DNA from 4 places in the Vibrio sp. R11-SG3-ISO9 genome. Region 4 is predicted to be linked to each of the others. Evidence: predicted binding sites of a transcription regulator. Region 4 holds the regulator's gene; each other region holds the start of a gene.
The links. Region 4 encodes CRP, which controls carbon source genes, mostly activating them, when cyclic AMP is high. Its sites were predicted from a motif close to TGTGANNNNNNTCACA; they were not measured.
Positions count from the first base shown of each region.

Region 1: a site for CRP is predicted at 1,275-1,290, ahead of AC6R05_RS15965 (NupC/NupG family nucleoside CNT transporter). Genes of this name have one in related genera too.
Region 2: a site for CRP is predicted at 947-962, ahead of AC6R05_RS17965 (NupC/NupG family nucleoside CNT transporter). Genes of this name have one in related genera too.
Region 3: a site for CRP is predicted at 1,563-1,578, ahead of AC6R05_RS21835 (glycogen/starch/alpha-glucan phosphorylase). Genes of this name have one in related genera too.

Region 1 covers NZ_JCBDGU010000045.1:14,160-16,365, forward strand. Annotated here, with positions in the region: gene AC6R05_RS15965 (NupC/NupG family nucleoside CNT transporter) at 1-1,130, opposite strand, end outside; gene AC6R05_RS15970 (TatD family hydrolase) at 1,335-2,135, opposite strand; partial or broken gene AC6R05_RS15975 (DUF5363 family protein) at 2,074-2,206, opposite strand, start outside.
Region 2 covers NZ_JCBDGU010000049.1:70,822-73,027, forward strand. Annotated here, with positions in the region: gene AC6R05_RS17955 (HD-GYP domain-containing protein) at 1-199, shown strand, start outside; gene AC6R05_RS17960 (hypothetical protein) at 317-643, shown strand; gene AC6R05_RS17965 (NupC/NupG family nucleoside CNT transporter) at 1,230-2,206, shown strand, end outside.
Region 3 covers NZ_JCBDGU010000056.1:194,912-197,117, forward strand. Annotated here, with positions in the region: gene AC6R05_RS21835 (glycogen/starch/alpha-glucan phosphorylase) at 1-1,425, opposite strand, end outside; gene malT (HTH-type transcriptional regulator MalT) at 1,993-2,206, shown strand, end outside.
Region 4 covers NZ_JCBDGU010000012.1:123,412-125,617, reverse strand. Annotated here, with positions in the region: gene AC6R05_RS04990 (phosphoribulokinase) at 1-451, shown strand, start outside; gene crp (cAMP-activated global transcriptional regulator CRP) at 693-1,325, shown strand; gene AC6R05_RS04980 (DUF1338 domain-containing protein) at 1,506-2,206, opposite strand, start outside.

The DNA.
Region 1 (2,206 bases), on a different contig from region 4:
AGAATCGCGATAGAAGAAAGGTTTGCGAAACCACATAGAGCGAACGAGATAATTGCTTGAGTCTTAGTAGACATTACTTGACCAGTCGCTTCAACGATTTGAGCGTTTTCACCAACGAAAGGTACGAAGTTTAGGTATGCAACGAATTCGTTAACTACGATCTTCTGACCGATGAATGAACCAGCGATATCTGCTTCAGCCCATGGCACACCAATAATGAATGCTAGTGGAGAGAATACTTTACCAAGGATCCACTCAAGAGTTAGGCCTTCGAAACCAACCCAACCACCGATGCCACCTAGGATACCGTTGATTAGAGCGATTAGACCGATAAACGCTAGTAGCATTGCACCAACGTTTAGAGCAAGTTGTAGACCAACAGATGCACCACCAGCAGCTGCGTCGATAACGTTAGCTGGTTTGTCGTCGCCACCGTCCATTTCATCAGCGATGTCGTCAGCAGGAGTATCAGTCTCTGGCTTGATGATCTTAGCGAATAGTAGACCACCTGGTGCCGCCATGAATGATGCAGCAACTAGGTACTCTAGAGGTACACCCATAGAAGCGTAACCCGCTAGTACACCACCAGCAACAGAAGCTAGACCACCACACATTACAGCGAATAGTTCAGACTGAGTCATTTTTGGTACGAAAGGACGTACAACTAGAGGAGCTTCAGTTTGACCAACGAAGATGTTTGCTGCAGCAGACATAGACTCCGCACGAGATGTGCCAAGAGCTTTCTGTAGGCCACCACCAAGAATCTTGATAACCCATTGCATTACACCAATGTAGTAAAGTACAGAGATAAGTGCAGAGAAGAAGATTAGAGTTGGTAGTACTTGGAATGCAAAGATGAAACCGATACCGTCAACTGAGAAGTTAACTAGGCTGCCGAATAGGAAACCAGTACCGTCTTTACCGTAGTCGATTACGTTTGCTACACCAGCAGAGAAACCTGCAAGCAAATCACGACCCCAAGGGATGTAAAGTACGAATGCACCAAGTGCGAATTGGATAGCGAATGCGCCACCCACCGTTCTTAAGTTAATAGCTTTGCGGTTGTCAGATAGTAGTACTGCGATTGCAATCAGTACAACCATACCGACTAGGCTCATAAACAGGCTCATAGTTTATGACTTCCTTATTAGTTATTTATTGGCGTGTTACAAAATGGGGCTATAAAGCGGAGGCAATTATACTCATGCGACCACTAATAAAGTAATGCCGTCCTCACACTTTGGTATAAGATTCATGTATCATTCATTTACATCTGTGAGCCAAGTCACGATACAACTGTAAAACACGCAAACGATAAACAAAAACTTTAGATTTTATTCACATATACCGAATAGCTGATGGCTATTTTTCCATATTTGAGTTGCAATCGATTGCTTTGACTCTTTCCTGAGCGAAACAAGTTCATTTAATATCGTAACTAAATATTTGGAATGATTAATGTTTCCTTGCTTACCGCTGATCGGCATATCCGGTGCATCCGTCTCTAAAACGACCCATTCAAGGGGTAAACGAGCGACAGTGGTGCGCGTTTTCTGCGCTCTAGGGTAAGTTATCGTTCCACCGACACCGATATAGAATCCCAAGCGAATCCACTCTAAAGCTTGCTGCTCGCTTCCCGAAAAACCATGGATCACTCCACCATTGGTGAATTTTTGTTGCTTGATAAGCTGGATAAGACGGTTATGTGATTTCCGTTCATGGATAATCAGAGGCAGTTTAAAAGCAGTCGCGAGCTGTATCTGATGGATAAAAAAACGCTCTTGCTTATCGATATCCACATCCACAAAGAAGTCCAAGCCGCACTCTCCTATCGCAACACACTGCTCAGAAGCGCCACTTAAATGCTGTTCAAGTTGAGCAAATTCGCTCTCACTCGCTGTCGCTAGAAAGTAAGGATGAAAACCCAGCGCATAGTAAAGGTTGGAATGTTCCGAGCTCAGTTGCTCGAGCTTTTCCCAGTTGGTTTGACCAATCGAGGGGACGACTACCTTCTCAACGCCTTGCTGCTGAGCGGTTATGAGATAGTCTCGAGCGGCCGCAGAACTGTCTTGATCACCCAACGAAAAGACGTCGAAGTCTAGATGACAGTGGGTATCGAATAGCGGTATCGACATTACGGCTTATCTTTCGGTTCTGGTTGAGGATCGCTACGATAAGGGGTGCAACTACGCTTGTTTTCTGGCGT
Region 2 (2,206 bases), on a different contig from region 4:
ATTTCAAGCGTTGACTCAGTCTCGTCCTTATCGTCCAGGAATGAGCTTAGAACAAACGTTGGCGATATTGGATGATCATGTGCAGAACCACAAACTCGACGCTGAAGTATTCAGCTGCTTGAAAAAACACGCGCAATACTGCTTTGAGTTGTCGACTGACAAGTGCAGTGATGCACAGGCCACCGCAACTGAATATTAGTCTAGCGCGACGATGTTTTTCCGCACGCCTTACATATAAAAGTCTGTTCTTACAGCGGCTTACAGCTATTGCTGCTCTTTGATGGTAATCTTTACTATTCAGTTTAGGAGAGGTGTTGTGTTGAATAAAACATTGCTTGTGTTGTTGGCTCTATTGATGAGTGCGGTATGGGTTTCATTCTCTGACGAGCTGGGGCAACTCGTCGATCGCCCGAAGAATGTCGATTACACAAAACTTGAACAGCTTGTAGAGAAGAAAACGACCCGACAGGAAGTGATTGAGTTGTTGGGTGAACCGAAACAAAAGCTCAATAAAGAGTATTCGGTCTCCTATCTGTATGAATACAGTGATCAACTTATCGCTCTGACCTTTCATGAGGATGTGTTGTTGTTCGAAGAAAGAGCTGAAAACGATGGCCGCTATGACTTTAAGTTGGTTAAGTAAATTAAGTTGGTTAAGTAAAGAGCCAAATTGGTTAAATAGCGGACCTGCTGGTTAAATGATGGAACATGAAAGTTGGAACAAATCGCGTAAAAACACAACGTGGACGTTATAAAGTCACGTTCTGCTACTTAATTATAGTTATTGGGATTGTTTTAATTCGTTGGACCTATGTGCCCTAATACGTATTCCTAAGAGAAGCGACAGTGAAAATTGTCGCTTTTTTTATTTCTGTTTTCCAATAAATCCCATCAAATTTGAGCGAATTGATGCATCTTTGACCGCGCGATCGTTTGCTTTTAAAAATGTGATGAAAGTCTCATTAAGTTGTTTATACTTCTCTTCCGGTTTTAAGCCGGTGCTTAGCCAATACAAGCCGTCACATGGATATGTGAATGACCCCACGGACCGGACCAGCTGCGTTCCACTGCTTGTATAAGGTGATCTTACATGAACAATTCGTTGTTACATTCGTTAACGTTGTTAACGCCCTCTTCGCGTAGCGTATTGCTTGCGATTCTTTGTCCTTTTCCTTTTATGTCATTCGCTTGGCTCATGTTCACTCTTTAAGGATTTCTAGGACAATTTTATGAATATTTTATTTGGTTTTGTTGGTGTTTTCGCACTAATTGCTTGCGCGTACCTGCTATCTGAAAGCCGTTCGGCGATCAACTGGAAAACGGTAATCCGTGCTTTTCTACTTCAAATTAGCTTTGCTGCACTAGTGCTGTATTTCCCTTGGGGGCAAATGGCATTAACTAGCTTAAGTAGCGGTGTATCAAGCTTGCTTGGTTTTGCAGATGCGGGTATCTCATTCCTGTTTGGTGGCCTTGCTACTGAAGGGTTTATTTTCGCAGTGCGTGTACTTCCTATCATTATCTTCTTTAGCGCGCTGATTTCTGCACTTTACTATCTGGGTGTGATGCAGAAAGTGATTCAAGTTCTGGGTGGTGCCGTTCAAAAACTATTAGGTACCAGTAAAGCAGAGTCTTTGGTTGCAACGGGTAACATCTTCCTTTCTCAAGGCGAGTCGCCACTTCTTATTCGTCCTTTCTTAAAATCAATGACTCGTTCAGAGCTATTCGCAGTGATGGCTGGTGGTATGGCATCGGTCGCTGGTAGCGTGTTAGGGGGTTATGCTGGACTTGGTGTTGAACTTAAGTACCTTATTGCAGCAAGCTTCATGGCCGCGCCGGGTAGTCTTTTAATGGCTAAAATCATCGTGCCAGAGCTGGGCACACCGAGTGACTACGATAATATTGAGCTGGACAAGGCTGATCAGAGCAACGTCATTGACGCGTTAGCGAGTGGCGCAATGAACGGTATGAAGGTCGCTGTTGCTGTTGGTACTATGCTGATTGCTTTCGTCAGTGTTATTGCAATGGTCAATACAGGCCTTGAGAGCCTAGGTGAAACCGTTGGCTTTACCGGTATTACGTTACAAGCTGTATTTGGCTACCTATTCTCACCATTGGCTTGGGTTATCGGTATTCCAAGCGATGAAGTGCTAATGGCAGGCTCTTACATTGGTCAGAAGATCATTATGAATGAGTTTGTTGCTTTCAT
Region 3 (2,206 bases), on a different contig from region 4:
CCAACGACGTGGCGTAATACCGTTTGTTACGTTAGTCAGTTTGCCTGGGAAGATCTCATTGAACTCAGGGAATAGGTCTTTCTTAACTAGCTGTGAGTGAAGCGCTGCTACACCGTTTACTTTGTAAGAGCCGATTACACATAGGTTTGCCATGCGAACCATACGGTGGAAACCTTCTTGGATGATAGACAGCTTAGCTTGCTTCTCACCATCACCAGGCCACATCTTACGAACTTCTTGTAGGAAGCGGTGGTTGATTTCAAAAATGATTTCCATGTGACGTGGAAGTAGACGCTGGATAAGCGACTCAGACCAAGTCTCAAGAGCTTCAGGAAGCAGTGTGTGGTTCGTGTAAGCGAACGTGTTTGCACTGATGTCCCAAGCAGTATCCCAATCTAGGCCTTTCTCATCGATAAGGATGCGCATTAGCTCTGGGATAGCGATTGTTGGGTGCGTATCGTTCAGCTGGATAGTCTCTTGCTTAGGTAAATCCGCCAGAGCAAAACCTGCTGCTTCGTGACGACGTAGAATATCGCGAACAGACGCTGCAGAGTGGAAGTACTGCTGCATTAGACGAAGAGTCTTACCTTTTTCGTGGTTGTCGTTCGGGTATAGAACTTTAGTGATGTTACCAGCATCGATTAGCGCGTGTTGTGCTTCGAAGTAGTCACCGTTGTTGAAGCTTGCTAGTGAGAATGGTGCGATAGCCTGACATTCCCAAAGACGCAGTGGGTAAACTGTATCTGACTCGTAACCAACGATTGGTAGATCCCAAGGCATTGCTTTAACAGACATACCTGGAACCCATTTACGAACTTGCTTACCGTTCTCTTCAACCACTTCAACGTGACCGTAGAAACCGATTTCTTGTGCTAGTTCTGGACGAGCCACTTCCCATGGGTAGCCTTCAACACCACGCCATGCATCTGGAGCTTCTTTTTGACGACCGTCTTCGAAAGACTGTTTAAATAGACCGTACTCGTAGTGTAGGCCGTAACCTACAGTTGGGAATTCTTGTGCTGCACAAGAGTCCATGAAACATGCTGCTAGACGACCTAGACCACCGTTACCTAGTGATGGGTCACGCTCTTCTTCTAGAAGATCCGTTAGGTTTTGACCTAGCTCTTCCATCGCGTGAGTGATTTGCTCGTAAAGGCCCATGCTGATCAGGTTGTTACCTGTTAGACGGCCAATTAGGAATTCAAGAGATAGGTAGTTAACGCTCTTAGCGTTCTTAATCTTCTCATCATTTTCAGTAGCAAGCAGATCAAATGTTGTCAGTTCTGCTAGAGCACGGCCCATTGCTAGGTACCATGCGCGGCTGTCTGCAGTTTCTACTGTTGTTGCGTAGGTTGCAGATAGGTGTTTCTTAACACTTTCTTGGAACGACACTTTATCAAAAGTTTTTTGCTGAGTTGCTTTCATTTCAGAAATCTCGCTTTTATTTGTTCTAATTCATCTGTGACATATCGTGCATGGTCACAATTAACTAAACATCATCCCGGTCTAACGGCTGACTAGGAGTAGATGAAAGGGCGTAGGGGGCGTACTGACGTTGGGTTAGTGATCTAAATCTCATGTTCAGCTCCAGAATAAAAAATTGGAGTGATTATGATCACAAGCCCCCGTTCCATAACTTAACTTTGAATGATGAATTTTTTGTTTACCTATTTTCACTTTCTTGCGAGTTCTGATATTTAGATCACGAAATATTTTTCATGTTCTCATCTTTTTCACAAATTCATGTGTAGAAACGAGCAACATCACGATCACAAACCACCCCGTTTAGTGATAAACATCACAATTAAAGGGCGTAGTTGGGTCAAAATATGCCACAGTGCAAGGTTTCTGAGGCTGATCATGGTCTGGGCCATTTTTCTTCACGTAACATAGCTTCAGAATTAGTTCATAACGGCTTTTGTTTTGATGGTCGGTTATACGCAATCGACTCTCCTTATAAAGACAAGAGCCATGGAATAGGTAACCTTCGACATGTGGATCCCGTCTAAACTGACTCGCCCGGGGCGATTACACAACGCAATCTTAAGACCACGCGTATTAGATCTGCTACAAAATGCCGACTGCTATAAGCTCGTATTATTCCGCTCTCCCGCAGGCTATGGAAAAACCACCATGGCCGCTCAGTGGTTGGTTGATAAACCCAATGTAGGTTGGTACAGCATTGACGACAGTGACAATGATGCCT
Region 4 (2,206 bases):
TGTGAACGTATCGCAACACGTTGACCTGCTGATTGGCATGGTACCCATCGTCAACCTAGAGTGGATTCAAAAATTCGTCCGAGATACACGTGATCGCGGACATTCACGTGAAGCGGTAATGGACTCTATTGTTCGTTCAATGGATGACTATCTCAACTACATTACCCCACAGTTTTCACGTACCCATATCAATTTTCAGCGAGTACCGACCGTTGATACCTCTAACCCACTTAATGCAAAGGGCATCCCTAGCCTTGACGAAAGTTTCGTAGTTATTCGTTTGCGTGGTATCAAAAACGTCGATTTCCCGTACTTACTCGCTATGATTGATGGCTCATTTATGTCTCGTCACAATACACTTGTTGTGCCAGGCGGGAAAATGAGCTTTGCTATGGAGCTCATCGTAAGACCAATCTTACAACAGCTCATTGAAACGGGAAAAATTGGCTAACGGAACAGCATTCCGGTTGATTACTTTTCATACCGTGATCATGTGCACAATTTTGCGTAAAAAATCGTAGCTTGGTCACGATTAAAATCAAGAAATAGTGACTGAAAAAGGATACTATTCTTAACCGAAACACAAGATAGCTTGCAGCACAGAACAAGTGCTCTTATCCTAAGAAGTCAAATTCAGGCTTAGCTAAAATATGGAAAGCGGCAAGCATACCCTGCAGAGGAAGTGAGATATTATGGTTCTAGGTAAACCTCAAACCGATCCAACATTAGAGTGGTTCCTTTCACACTGTCATATTCATAAGTACCCTTCAAAGAGTACTCTGATTCACGCTGGTGAAAAGGCAGAGACCCTGTACTACATCGTTAAGGGTTCTGTGGCAGTTCTTATCAAAGACGAAGAAGGTAAGGAAATGATTCTTTCTTACCTAAACCAAGGCGACTTTATCGGCGAACTTGGTCTATTCGAAGAAGACCAAGAGCGTACTGCATGGGTTCGTGCAAAATCTCCTTGTGAAGTTGCAGAGATTTCTTTCAAGAAATTCCGTCAACTTATCCAAGTGAACCCAGACATCCTGATGCGTCTTTCTGCGCAAATGGCTAGCCGTCTTCAAGTAACCAGCCAAAAAGTTGGTGACTTAGCGTTCCTTGACGTTACTGGTCGTATCGCACAAACGCTACTAAACCTAGCGAAACAGCCTGATGCGATGACTCACCCAGACGGCATGCAAATCAAGATCACTCGTCAAGAGATCGGTCAGATTGTTGGCTGTTCACGTGAGACTGTAGGTCGTATCTTGAAGATGCTAGAAGAGCAAAACCTAATTTCTGCTCACGGTAAAACTATCGTTGTTTACGGTACTCGTTAATCTCGATTAACCGAGCAAAAATTCAAAAGCCACCAAATGCGAATTTGGTGGCTTTTTCTTTATCGATAGAAGATACGAGATACGAGATACGAATGGAGCACATGAGGCTCTCGCCTTGTAAACACTATCGAAGCTAAGCGTCCCCGAATCTCTAGGACAGCCCAGCGCTCGTACCTTTCGTTACCCGTTAGTACTTTCGAAGATCTTGTCGGCCGATGCTGCAACAAAACCTGTGTAAAGCTCGCCATTGGCCATTGGGTAGCGCTTAGCAAACTCATAGAAGCCGCCTGGAACTAATTCCGCACCCTTTGAGAACTCAACCTTCACTTTGTCCGCCATTGTTGAAGATTGCTCCAACAGAACCTCTGGAGAGCCTTTCACTTGGCCACCAACACTGTTGATTGTAAAGCCAGACTCACTCAGGTGATCATTCACAGCTTGCACTTCGGCAAACTCATTTAGCTGATTCACACTCACGGTAAAGTGGTTAGCACCGTAACCATGCGCGGCCAACCAAGACGCGTATTCGCTCTCTGTCGCCAATTGTTTGTAATCTTGGAAATCCAAGTCCCAAAGACGACCTCCATATAGGAAGTCCTGCCCTTCTAACTTGCTTGCATCCACTTGCGCAACCAACTTAGCAACGATCGCTTGTAGCTCTGCAGAACACTCTTCCACTTTCAGTTCACTAATGAACACTTTTGGTTGCGTTGGATCTGGGTGTTCAAAGTGCTTAGCCACGAGTTTCTTGCTTTCAAACAGGTAGTCACCACACGCTTTGTAACCAAGTGCTAAGAAAGGTTTAGCAAGCGTATCAATCCCCAAAGGCGCAACATTAAACGTACGCAGCGCGATGTGATCATTGATAAGGTCTTCCTCTT